Regions from separate parts of the Mesobacillus boroniphilus genome, predicted to be linked through region 1. Evidence: riboswitches for the same ligand, from Rfam matches in the RefSeq annotation. Region 1 holds a riboswitch; the other holds the start of a gene.
The links. A riboswitch is a leader RNA that binds a small molecule or an ion and turns the genes downstream of it on or off. The one in region 1 is predicted to bind cyclic di-GMP.

Region 1 (5,473 bases):
CTTCGGTATCATCCTTCATGTAAAGGACAAGTGACCCGTCAGGCTGGATGACGTATGCGAACGGAGCGATATAGGTCATCAGGTCGGCTACTTCGCCTACCAGCTCAATTGCTTTTTCGTCGGAATGGTAGGTGAATGAATTTGATTCAATTGTTGGTTTCCGTTTTGGAATGACTAGAATGGTCCCTGGATATAGAAGGTTTGGATTTTGGATTTGATTGGCCTTAATGATTGCCTGTACTGTTACCCCATAGCGCTGGGATATGTGCCATAGGGTTTCACCGCGTTGAATGGTGTGGCGGGTTGCGGGTATGCGGAGTACGGTGCCTGGGTAGATAAGAGCAGGGTTGGTAATGGCATTCGCCTGGATGATGGCATCTATGGTTGTTCCGTAACGCTGGGCAATTGACCATAATGCTTCGCCGTATCGAACTGAATGGAATGTATCATGGGATGGAATGAGCAAGGCCTGGCCCACCACTAGTTGATTTGGATTTTCGAGACCGTTAATATCAGTAATCTGTGGAATTGTCACTTGATATCTGTTCGCGATTTGCCACAGTGATTCACCTCTTTGGACAACATGAATGATCATTATGAACCTCCCCGGGAAAAAGTCCTGCAATGATAAGATATATATGTGAATGGAAGGTCTTTTATTAAGGCTGTTTTGGAAAAAGGTGGCCGAAATGGACGAATCAGATTTTGCTTTCCGGGAGGATATAGAATTTTTAATTGATTTTTCAAATGGACTTTATCCATGCGTTTTCATCTATTTTACGCGCTAGATAAATTCCAAGTGTTCTACTATCTTTCATTACTAGGAATTGTAGCTTCTTCTTTGTTCAACACAGCCCAAGAAATAATAGTAGTGCTATCGCGTACATTGTTGGCTTGAATACGATCAAGTAACCTCGATACCCCGTCTTTGTTAGATGAATTGGAAAACTCACCAAAGATTGCTTTTGGTTCAATGAATGGTTCTCCTGGGCACTCAACCAGGCCATCCGTTATCATAAGAAGATGATTGACGCCTTTCCGCAATTCCTTTGCTCCGCTGCTGAAGCAAGGAACAGCTTGGCTAAAGGTATTTACTTGACCAATCCATTCAAAAAAATGCCTTTGGTTCACTTGATATTGGCCAAGGGAGGAAAGTTCAGGATGATGCAAGTAGAATAGGCAGTCGCCAACTGAAAACCACCAGCAGTAGTTGCCTTTCCTGGCCACGATTAAGCAAGCGGTTTCTCCTTTTATTCTCTCGCAAGCTTCTAAAAAATCTTCACTTTGAAAAAGATTAAGGGTAATACGCTGCAGATTTTGAAAAGCCTCATTGGTCGAAAGTGATAGCGCACCTTGGACATCCCCTTTTATTTGACTGAAGGCTTCAACAATCAGTTCAGCGCTTTCTGAGCTATTGTGGGCATCTAAAAGAATCACAAACTCCCAATCTTGTTCAGGATTTGACATAACGAAGCATCCATCCTCATTTTTGTATTGACCTGCACTGGAATTACCTCCGTATCGGCCAATGATCATATTGCCCAGTTCAATAATACTCGGCTCGTCTACAAAACTCTCCCGATTTCCTACCCAATTGAAAACTAGATGATTATTCATATGTACTTCCCTGCCTATTCTATATTCATTCAACCTTTCCTTTTGAGTAATCTGTTTAGTTATTAGTCTACTACTTTTATTGTGTAAATAAATCAAAAAAGGAGCTAGTGGGTTTCTTAAAGGATATCCCACTATATCTCTGGTAAAAAATGAAGTCTTTTATGAAATCCCTTAGGGGGTGAGATTTGGAACACCAAAACGGACAGCCCTTCTGGCAAAGACGATTGAACGTCTCAGTGAAATACAATAATCGGTGAAACTACGAGTTAAAACGTTACCCTTGCTTATCTCCAGTATGCAGGGGGCGCTTTTTTTGTTGGATTGACCTGTTAAGAGTTATACTTACTAAAAGTAAATAAATTAATATGCTGTTGAAACAAGTCAGGAGGGGTAAGATGTTCAAAAGAGATATCAAGAAACATTGGACAGTTCAATATGAAGAGAGAGGGATGCCGCATGTCCAGGCAGGACTAGTGCTGAACCCACAAAACTGGAGGGAGTTGGATCCATTCATTCTAATGGCGGAAGACTGGTTTAAACGTGGGACATTTTCTGATCACCCGCATCGTGGCTTCCAGACAATCACGTATATCATTGACGGAAGGCTTGAGCACATTGACAACCATGGCGGACACAGCATTCTGGAATCTGGTGACATCCAGTATATGAATGCAGGCAGCGGTGCGCGACATGCTGAAGAGGCAGTGGACAATGACATAGCGCATACACTGCAGCTCTGGCTGAACCTGCCTAAGGAGTTGAAAGGCACAACGACTTCTTATCAAAACGTGTATTCCGAAAATGCACCAGTTGTCCAGTTTGAAGGCGGAACTTTAAAGGTGTATTCAGGAGAAACTGCCGGAGTGAAAGGGCCTCTCGAATCAAGAGTGCCATTTACCCTATCAGAAATTCAGCTAGCTGAGGGGGCGAATTTCACATATGAATTGCCGGAATCGCATAACGCGTTCCTATATATACTTTCAGGTGAAGTCGATGCCGGCTCAAGCCAAACAAATCTTCAAAAGTCTTCTGCGGCGACTTTGACATTTAATGACGGAGGCGAAGGTACAAGCGAACTAATGCTGAAAGCGAACAAGCGCTCAAAAGTATTGGTATATTCCGGGAAGCCAATCAAAGAGGAAGTGGTCGCCTACGGACCGTTCGTGATGAATTCGATGGAGGAGATTCGCCAGGCTTACCGCGATTATCAGGAAGGCAAATTCGGCGAGGAAGCCAAGTAGATGGGTATAATTACCCAAATACTTTGAATTATAGTCTTTTTTAAACATTTCTATTTCTTTTTGTCTGTCGAAAAAGTAAGATAAAAGTAGAATTAAAATCCGATAATGGCAAACCTAGGGAAATCTGGGGGCGCAAAGCTACAGGGGCTAAAGTCGTCGACCATGCCAGCCAGTTGCCGAAGAATCACATAGCCAATGTATGTGTGCTGCTCTCGGACAGCACTTTTTTATGTCGATTTTAATTCCAATATTAAAAATAGTGGGGGTATTGGAATGAAGAAGCTTTTAGCATCAACAATTTTGACCGGAGTGCTTGCATTTGGGACGGCAGCATCTGCAAGTGAGGTAGTTGAAACGGTAGACCCGGGCACGACACCAGATGAGTTTTTGTTTACGTTTGACCAATTATTTGAGGAATTGAAGCTTTTAGTCACCTTCGATGATGAAAAAGAAGCCCAGCTCCTCCTTGAATTCGCGAACGAGAGACTGGCTGAAGCTACCGCAATGTCAGAAGAAGAAAAAACAGAATTCGTCCAACAAGCGTTTCAAGAATATTTAGAAGCTCTTGAGGCAGCTGAAGAGAAGGTCACAGAAGTAATTGTAGAAGAACAGACTGATTCTGAAGGTGAAGACGAACTGACTGAAGAGCTGGAAAACGTTTCTGAAGTTAAGGATGAACTTACTGAGGAGCTTGAAGATGAGCTAAAGGAAGAGGTTGAAGAAGCAACGGAAAAAGCGAAGGTGGTTGCTAACGTTGTAAAGGGCCTGGATCAGGAAATGGTTTCCCAGCTGCGAGAACAAGAGCTAGGGTACGGCCAAATCGCTCAAATCTTCTGGCTTGCAGAAGCAGCTGGGAAAACAGTAGAGGAAATCGCTTCTTTATATACAGAGGAGAAAGTTGGATTCGGACAGGCAGCTAAGCAGCTTGGTGTCCATCCATCAAAGATGAAAGGACTTGCATCAGGGAAAAAACAGGCTTCCGAAGAAGAAACAGATGAAGAAGCAGAAACTGATGGATCCGAAGAGGGCACTGAAGAAGCAGAACAGCCAGGCGAAGCAGCGGTTACTGAAGATGAAAATGAAGACACAACTTCAACTGAGCAAACGACTGAACAGCAAGTGAGTGTCGCATCAGCTAGTACCACTGAAACAAAAACTAACACTAAGAATAGTGTCACAAAAGCAGAAGAAAAGAAAGCTGAAGCTGTAAAGAAGGCAGAAGAGGCAGCAAAGAAGGCTGCTGAAAAGAAAGCGGAAGCTGAGAAAAAAGCAGAAGAACAAAAACGTGAAGCAGCAAAGAAAGCTGAAGAAAAGAGACAAGAAGCAGCAAGAAAACAGGAAGAAGCCAAAAAGAATAAACAAAAACAAGAAGAAGATAATGATGAGCAAAAAGATGATGACAGCGATGAAGATTCCAACTAAGAAAAAGGGGAAAATAACGGTAAGTAAAAGCAGGCAAAAGGCCACCCAAAAAGACTGTTAATACTGGTGATGTATTTGACAGATTTTGAGTTGTCATTTATCATAATCGTATACATTTGAATAGTTCTCCTAAAGGGGAGTAGCTTTCACAACAGAGTCGTCATTACGGAGATCACTCCCGGCTTTGTTGGCAACGACCGTTGTTAGCAAGACCTTTGCCATATTTGGTGAAGGTCTTTATTTGTTTTCCAGACCTTCACCTAAGCGGGTGGAGTTTTTTTATGGAGAAAGCACAGAGATGTATTGCAATGAAACTGGCAAAAAATAGTCTTATCAGAGGCGTTTTCCTGCGGTTAAACATAAATTTAAGTATTGGAGTGTGATTTTGTGAAGAGATTACAGCTTAGTTTTAATGAATTGGTAAAAAAGAACAAGGAAGAATTATTAGCAGACCAAAAGCGGATCGAGATAATTGAGAAGCGGCTTGATGAGAAATACACCAACCTAAAAAAGTAAACATAAATGGAGGACCAGGATGCTATTGCGAAAGTATATGTCATTGCTAGGAGTAGGTTCCGCCCAGATTGACCTGATTTTGGAGAAAGATGTTTTAATCCCTGGTGATTCGGTGAATGGGAAGTTTTTGATAAAGGGAGGGACGGTTGACCAGGACCTCCAGCTAATTGAGTGTGCCCTTGTCATGGTTAACTTGAAGACAGAAGCAGAAAATGTACTGGATACTGTAACAATTGATATACAGTTGAGGATTCAGCCAGATGGTGATGATGAAGTGCCGTTCAGCTTCCTGCTTCCCGCGGATGTGCCTCCTTCAAACAAGGATATCTCTTATCATTTTAAAACAAAGCTGGTCTTTAAACAGGGAACCGAAAGCTGGGATGAAGACATGATCAAGGTGGTTAAGGGCTGAACTGGGTATCTGTGAGTGTGGAACACAACCTGTTACTACCGTTCGGGCAAACTATGAAAGGAGCGAGAGAAATGAATCAATATGAACATCTGGCAAATAGTGTTGTTTATTCCATCCGAGGATCAAAAGCAGCTTTGGTTCATAAAGATTCATCACTGAAGCTGGTTGGAGAGGGCAGAAGTGCGTTCGCGTTCAGAATCAGCGGAACAGACCTTGTTATAAAGGTTTTTTTTCCTCAGTTTGAGAAGGTTGCAGCAGAAGAAGC
Region 2 (5,473 bases), on a different contig from region 1:
CGTATCCTCAGGCAGGACCATTTTCCGTCCAACCGCCAAAACCCTTGCTTTTTCCAAGATAATTTTAGACTCAACATTTCCTTCCTGACCTGGAAGCTTTTTTGAGAACATAATGTCGACTTCATCTTCAGGTTCAATCAGGTTCGCAGTTGATTGGTTTAAGTTAACCCCGACAGAAACAGCACGGTAGCCATCCCTGACTTTTCTAGAAACATAGATATGTTCTGTAGTCTGAGTTCCCAGTCGATGGGAAAGGATTGGCTCACCTTGTTCAATCTCAGCGTTCGCCAGCTTCCCTTCAACCTCCCCAAAGCTTTTAATGGAGTTGGCGTGCAATGCCTTTTCAGGAACCATGGCAGTTTCTAGTTTATTGGAAGTGATTTGCTCATTTTTCATGATTTTTTCTTTGGCAACAACAATTTCAACCAAGTTGCTATTCATTGCCTTTTCCGCATTTACTTGATTCATATATTGAAAGAATAAAAATGTCGTTACAATTCCCATTACTAATGCGAGGACCAAAACTAGCTTTGACCGCATATTTGATCACCTACTCCGTTATTCGAATGCTGTATGCGCCATTGGAGGCGGCTGCTTCACTTTCAAAACCAGTCCCTGGCCTTTGGATGAACATTCCTGTTATAGACGTGTCCAGCATGTCCATTGGTTCCGTAATATAAAAATAAGCAAAGCCTGTAATTCTTACTTCTTTTACTTGATTAACATCTATTTTGTTTGGTGAATAAGTAGGAACCAGTATAATCCGCGAGCAATCCCTGGAGTGAATATCCCGTGGCAATTCCGGACAGCTATTTACCTTTTCTTTTACTACTTCTCTTGTTTTACCAGCGATATTCCCTGTCTGAGTGATCACTATATCCCCTGCAGATAGTTCCTCCTGGTAGCCATTTCGCAGGTTTTCCTCATATGTCCTGGCACCTGTGTCACCCAGCGCAAGGACACCAAAATTTCCATACTCCACTCCACCGGTGTCGACCTTTAGCTTGTATTCTTTATTGAACTCCAACGGGATACTGTCATCAATTCCCAAGGGAGCTACACCAACAGCTCTGCCCATTGTCCTAAGCTCAGCTGCTGAATGCGCCTTTACTCTTACAGATTCAACTCCTAACAGTTTTGAAAATGCCAGTGGAACCGTCTTTGCCAGATCAATAGCGACCTTTTTCTTCATTTGGATTGAAAGACTCTCTATCTCAGACCCATTGTTGTGAGAAGCTACAGTCTTCCTTGTTATTTCATCTACCTTCGCCTCGTTATTGGTCAGCTCCTGAGCACCTGACAGTACAGCCGCATTGGCCGTTTTCTGAAGCTCAGACTTTGTCATATAGAGCATGCCACCATCAATGGCCAGACCCGCTATGGTTAAAAGGACCAATAAAGAAAAGGCTGCAAGGATAATCGTATTCCCAGACTCATCAGTAAATAAAAGTCTTTTAATCATTTTTTCCTCCTACTCGACTCTGATCGTAGACTCCGCTTTAATTGACAATGAAGAAGGAAACAGACTGGATACAAACGGAGTAAAGAATTGAAAAGGATATTCAAGCTTGACAGTAACGTAATCACCGGAATCACGGCTTGCATCTCCCGGGGAAATGTTAATTCTCAGCTGGTCAATCGGGTTAAGAGTGACATAATCTTTTGCGAAGGTAACAATTTCAGTATCATTTTTCCCTAGTCCGCCCATCCGGACAGTTTCCTGGGCTGCCATGTGGAGATGGGCATATGAATACATGATTCTTCCAAAATCAATGATACCCAGCAAAATGATAATGAGGACAGGAAGGATTAGGGCTGTCTCAACTAGTGACTGGCCACGCTCATCCCTCTTCATAGCAAACCTCCTCCAGAAGGGAAAACAATCGCTGCAAGTGCACCGATGGCGATCGCTACCCCATATGGATACGTTGCATTTAAAGAGTCTTTATCTAAAGCTAGCGGTATCTTCACCCCGCTCCGCAATCCCCCTATAAAATTGCCTATCTGTTTGATCCTGCTAAGTGCACCCTTCCGAAAAAAGAGGACAAATAACGCTAGTATTCCTCCCGCCAGCGCCATATAAACAGCAGCTGTCAAAACAAAGACCGTACCTTTCAATCCACCGATTACAGCGAGCAGCTTCACATCGCCAGCCCCCATTCCGCCAAGAAAATAGGGGATTAGCAAAATAGCAAATCCCACAGCAAGTCCGGCCAAGGCATGGCCAAGCCCTGCTATTCCTCCAACTGCGATATTGAGGATCAGGCCAATCGCGAGAAAGGGAATCAATACCTTGTTATAAATCTTCCGTTCTCTTAAATCGGTTATTACACAAATAACCAGTAAAGCTACTAAAATTAAATCAAACCACATTATTCCACCTCATCTTCATTGAGGAGTTTTAAAAAAGCCCCACGTTTCTCAACGCGAGGCTCCTTCTGCCTGTACCTCTGACTGGCGATTGTATTAATTAAACGAACTTCCATCACAAACTGTAGATAAGAATAAATGAGTGCTTTGATATGAAATGGAAAGTACGTCAATGCATATTATGGAGTAGTACCTGTAGTAGCTCCTGTTACTGCAGTAACAACATTAGTAAACATAGCTATGATTTGTGTGCGAAGAGATACTAATAAAGTAACTACCGCTACCGCAATAACTCCAAGTACCAAACCGTACTCAGTCATACCTTGTCCTTGTTCTTCTGTGAATAATGCTTTCATTTTTGCTATCATCGTTTAAAACCCCTTTTCATTTTATTAGTTTGATTGAATGACCGACTTTCGTTCCTGTATTCCGGATCGTGCCTTCTGGAAGCTCGAAGACGGAATACGTACCTTTGTAGCGCTTTCCCATTTTTGCAGGTTCTAGCTGTTCGTCCGCACCTACAATTTCATAGTTCTCGTTGATGTAAAGAACATCGATGGAATAGTTCATAAAAAAGGTATGGATGGACGGGCAGGGCTTTATGTAGAGACCGTGACCTTCTGGCAAGCTATCTGTCAGCATTAAACCTTTGAATCTGCTGAAAAAGGTATCTGCTATTTTTACATTCGCTGCCAACTCTTTGCCGTTCGATTCGTTCACGAGCCTCACTTCGCTTTTCACCTCCGACTGTACAAAAATAACCCCGCCTTTACCGAAAGGGGGGTTCACTGAATACACGCATCATGTAATTCACCCTGATCTTTCGGTAGCTGGCTGGCCTAGCATGAATTGCCGTAGCCCCTGTAGCTTTGCGTCGCTGGCTTTCACCAGGTTTGCCTTTGTCGAGTTCAGTATTTATCCGACTGATCTCTTACACACATCATAAATTGAAACATCGTTCTACAAAATCCACCGTTTTTCCTGATTTTTCAAAAAATTATACTATACCTATTGTCCTAGGATTATAAAACTACATACTTAGTCAGTAGTCCATTAATCACACTTTTTCCTTTAACGCCATATTTTTTATGTAAAATAATAGAAAATGAAATTTTTACCATAATAAATTAATAATTACTTTGGCACATGACATACTAATGTTTATAGGTAAATTAGATTGTTTTTTATGAACTTTTTAGGTCTTGCAGGGTAAATATTAGAGATTCTTGCTTAGAATTTTTTTGTTTTATATTAAAAACTTGCATTTACTCTTTATTACCGTCATGCTTGATAGAATGAAACATAAATAAAGTAGTGGAACGAGCAGGTGATACAATGATTGAGATTAAGACTTCTGAAATTAGTGATGGAGAATTCAACAGAGGGGTATTCGCAACTCGCGATATTGCAAAAGGCGAACTAATCCATGAGGCTCCCGTCCTTTCCTATCCAAACGACCAGCATGTTCACATCGAGAAGACTGCGCTGGCTGATTATGCCTTCGAATATGGCAGTAATCATTCTGCAATCCTCCTTGGTTATGGGATGTTATTCAACCACTCATATGAGCCTAACGCAACATATGATATCAATTTCGACAATCACACTTTTGATTTCTTTGCCTATCGCGACATAAGCGCTGGGGAAGAAATTGTCATCAATTACAATGGTGAAGTGGATAATAACGACCCACTCTGGTTCAATGAAGAGAAATAACAAAAATGCGGCTCCCGTTTTAAGGAAGCCGCATTTTTTTATTTTGAGAAGTTTTCATCTGTCTCGAAACAATCCAATTCAACAATCACTGTTGTACCTTGACCTTTTTCGCTAGAAATCTTCATAGTTCCACTATGCTCCTGGATGATTTTATTGCTTACTGTCAGCCCAAGGCCGATGCCTTTTTCTTTCGTAGTGTAAAATGGGGTGCCGAGATACCGAAGCCGGTCTGATTCGATTCCTGTTCCTTCATCCGAAATGCTGACCAACACTTTTCTCGGGCCATTTTTTTGAAGTTCTATGAAAATATCCCCTCCATCAGCCATGGATTCAATCGCATTTTTCAAAAAGTTCACAAACACTTGCTTTAGCTGATGCTGATTGCACGATAGTCTAACGTCCTCTTCTGGATAAGCTGTGTTGATTTGGACATTGTGCATCAATGCTTGCGGATTAATGATATTGATCGTGCTGTCCAGGATTGACTTCAGGTCCTCATTGACATACTGGACGGCCTGCGGCTTTGCTAGTGACATAAACTCGTTGACAATCATATCGATCCGGTCAAGTTCATTCATGATGATTGCCAGATAATCCGATTGCTTCTCTTTATCAAGGCAAGTCTGCAATAATTTTGAAAAACCCTTTAATGAAGTCAGAGGATTGCGGATTTCATGAGCCACCCCCGCTGCCAGCTGCCCGGTAACAGACAGCCTGTCCAAATTTCGAATTGTTGCCTCACTCTTGACTCGGTCCGTAATATTCCTGCCGACACTGACAAAGGACTCTATCTCTTTTCTCTCATTGTATATTGGCGAAAAATTGTATTCTGTGTATACAGAATTCAGGTCGCAAGTGGTAAACTTCTTCCGTAAAATCTGCGGCTCACCTGTTTCGATAATTTCCTTCAGCTTTCTGTCAAGGATGGCATCTTCCTCTGGCGTCAAAAATTCACTCAGGCTTTTGCCGATAATTTGCTCTGTCTTCAGACTTATTACTTTTTCATGTGAGGGAGAAGCATACAGGATCACTTTATTCTTATCAATCACCTTGATCATATCGGTCGTATTTTCGGTGATTAGTTCGTACAATTCCCGGGTTCTATCTAGTTCACGCTCCATGCTGACTATTTTGGTGATGTCACGGTAAATCGCAATGATTGCTATGATTTTCCCATGCTTATTCCGGAAAGGAGAGTAAGAGACAGCAATATCGAGCATGGATCCATCTTTATGGAACCGCTTCGTTATCATATTGGTATATGTTTTACCATTCTTGACTTCAGTTATAATTCCTGGCACAAAATCGGGATTTGAAAACTCATGAAATGTTCTCCCAATTAAGTCTTCTTCTGTATAACCGAAAATTTTCGTGTACATATGGTTGA

Region 2: another riboswitch for cyclic di-GMP. It lies ahead of DYI25_RS17090 (DUF192 domain-containing protein); the one in region 1 lies ahead of DYI25_RS20050 (DUF5667 domain-containing protein).

Annotation. Positions count from the first base shown of each region.
Region 1 is NZ_QTKX01000003.1:558,759-564,231, forward strand. Features, by position in the region: gene DYI25_RS20035 (LysM peptidoglycan-binding domain-containing protein) at 1-595, opposite strand, end outside; gene DYI25_RS20040 (protein phosphatase 2C domain-containing protein) at 808-1,617, opposite strand; gene DYI25_RS20045 (pirin family protein) at 2,013-2,858, shown strand; cyclic di-GMP riboswitch class I at 2,956-3,039, shown strand; gene DYI25_RS20050 (DUF5667 domain-containing protein) at 3,132-4,280, shown strand; gene DYI25_RS20055 (FbpB family small basic protein) at 4,668-4,796, shown strand; gene DYI25_RS20060 (sporulation protein) at 4,816-5,208, shown strand; gene DYI25_RS20065 (protein kinase family protein) at 5,280-5,473, shown strand, end outside.
Region 2 is NZ_QTKX01000002.1:862,251-867,723, reverse strand. Features, by position in the region: gene cpaB (Flp pilus assembly protein CpaB) at 1-540, opposite strand, end outside; gene DYI25_RS17110 (pilus assembly protein TadG-related protein) at 551-1,462, opposite strand; gene DYI25_RS17105 (TadE/TadG family type IV pilus assembly protein) at 1,472-1,855, opposite strand; gene DYI25_RS17100 (A24 family peptidase) at 1,852-2,373, opposite strand; gene DYI25_RS17095 (Flp family type IVb pilin) at 2,550-2,738, opposite strand; gene DYI25_RS17090 (DUF192 domain-containing protein) at 2,755-3,099, opposite strand; cyclic di-GMP riboswitch class I at 3,193-3,278, opposite strand; gene DYI25_RS17085 (SET domain-containing protein) at 3,706-4,086, shown strand; gene DYI25_RS17080 (PAS domain-containing sensor histidine kinase) at 4,125-5,473, opposite strand, start outside.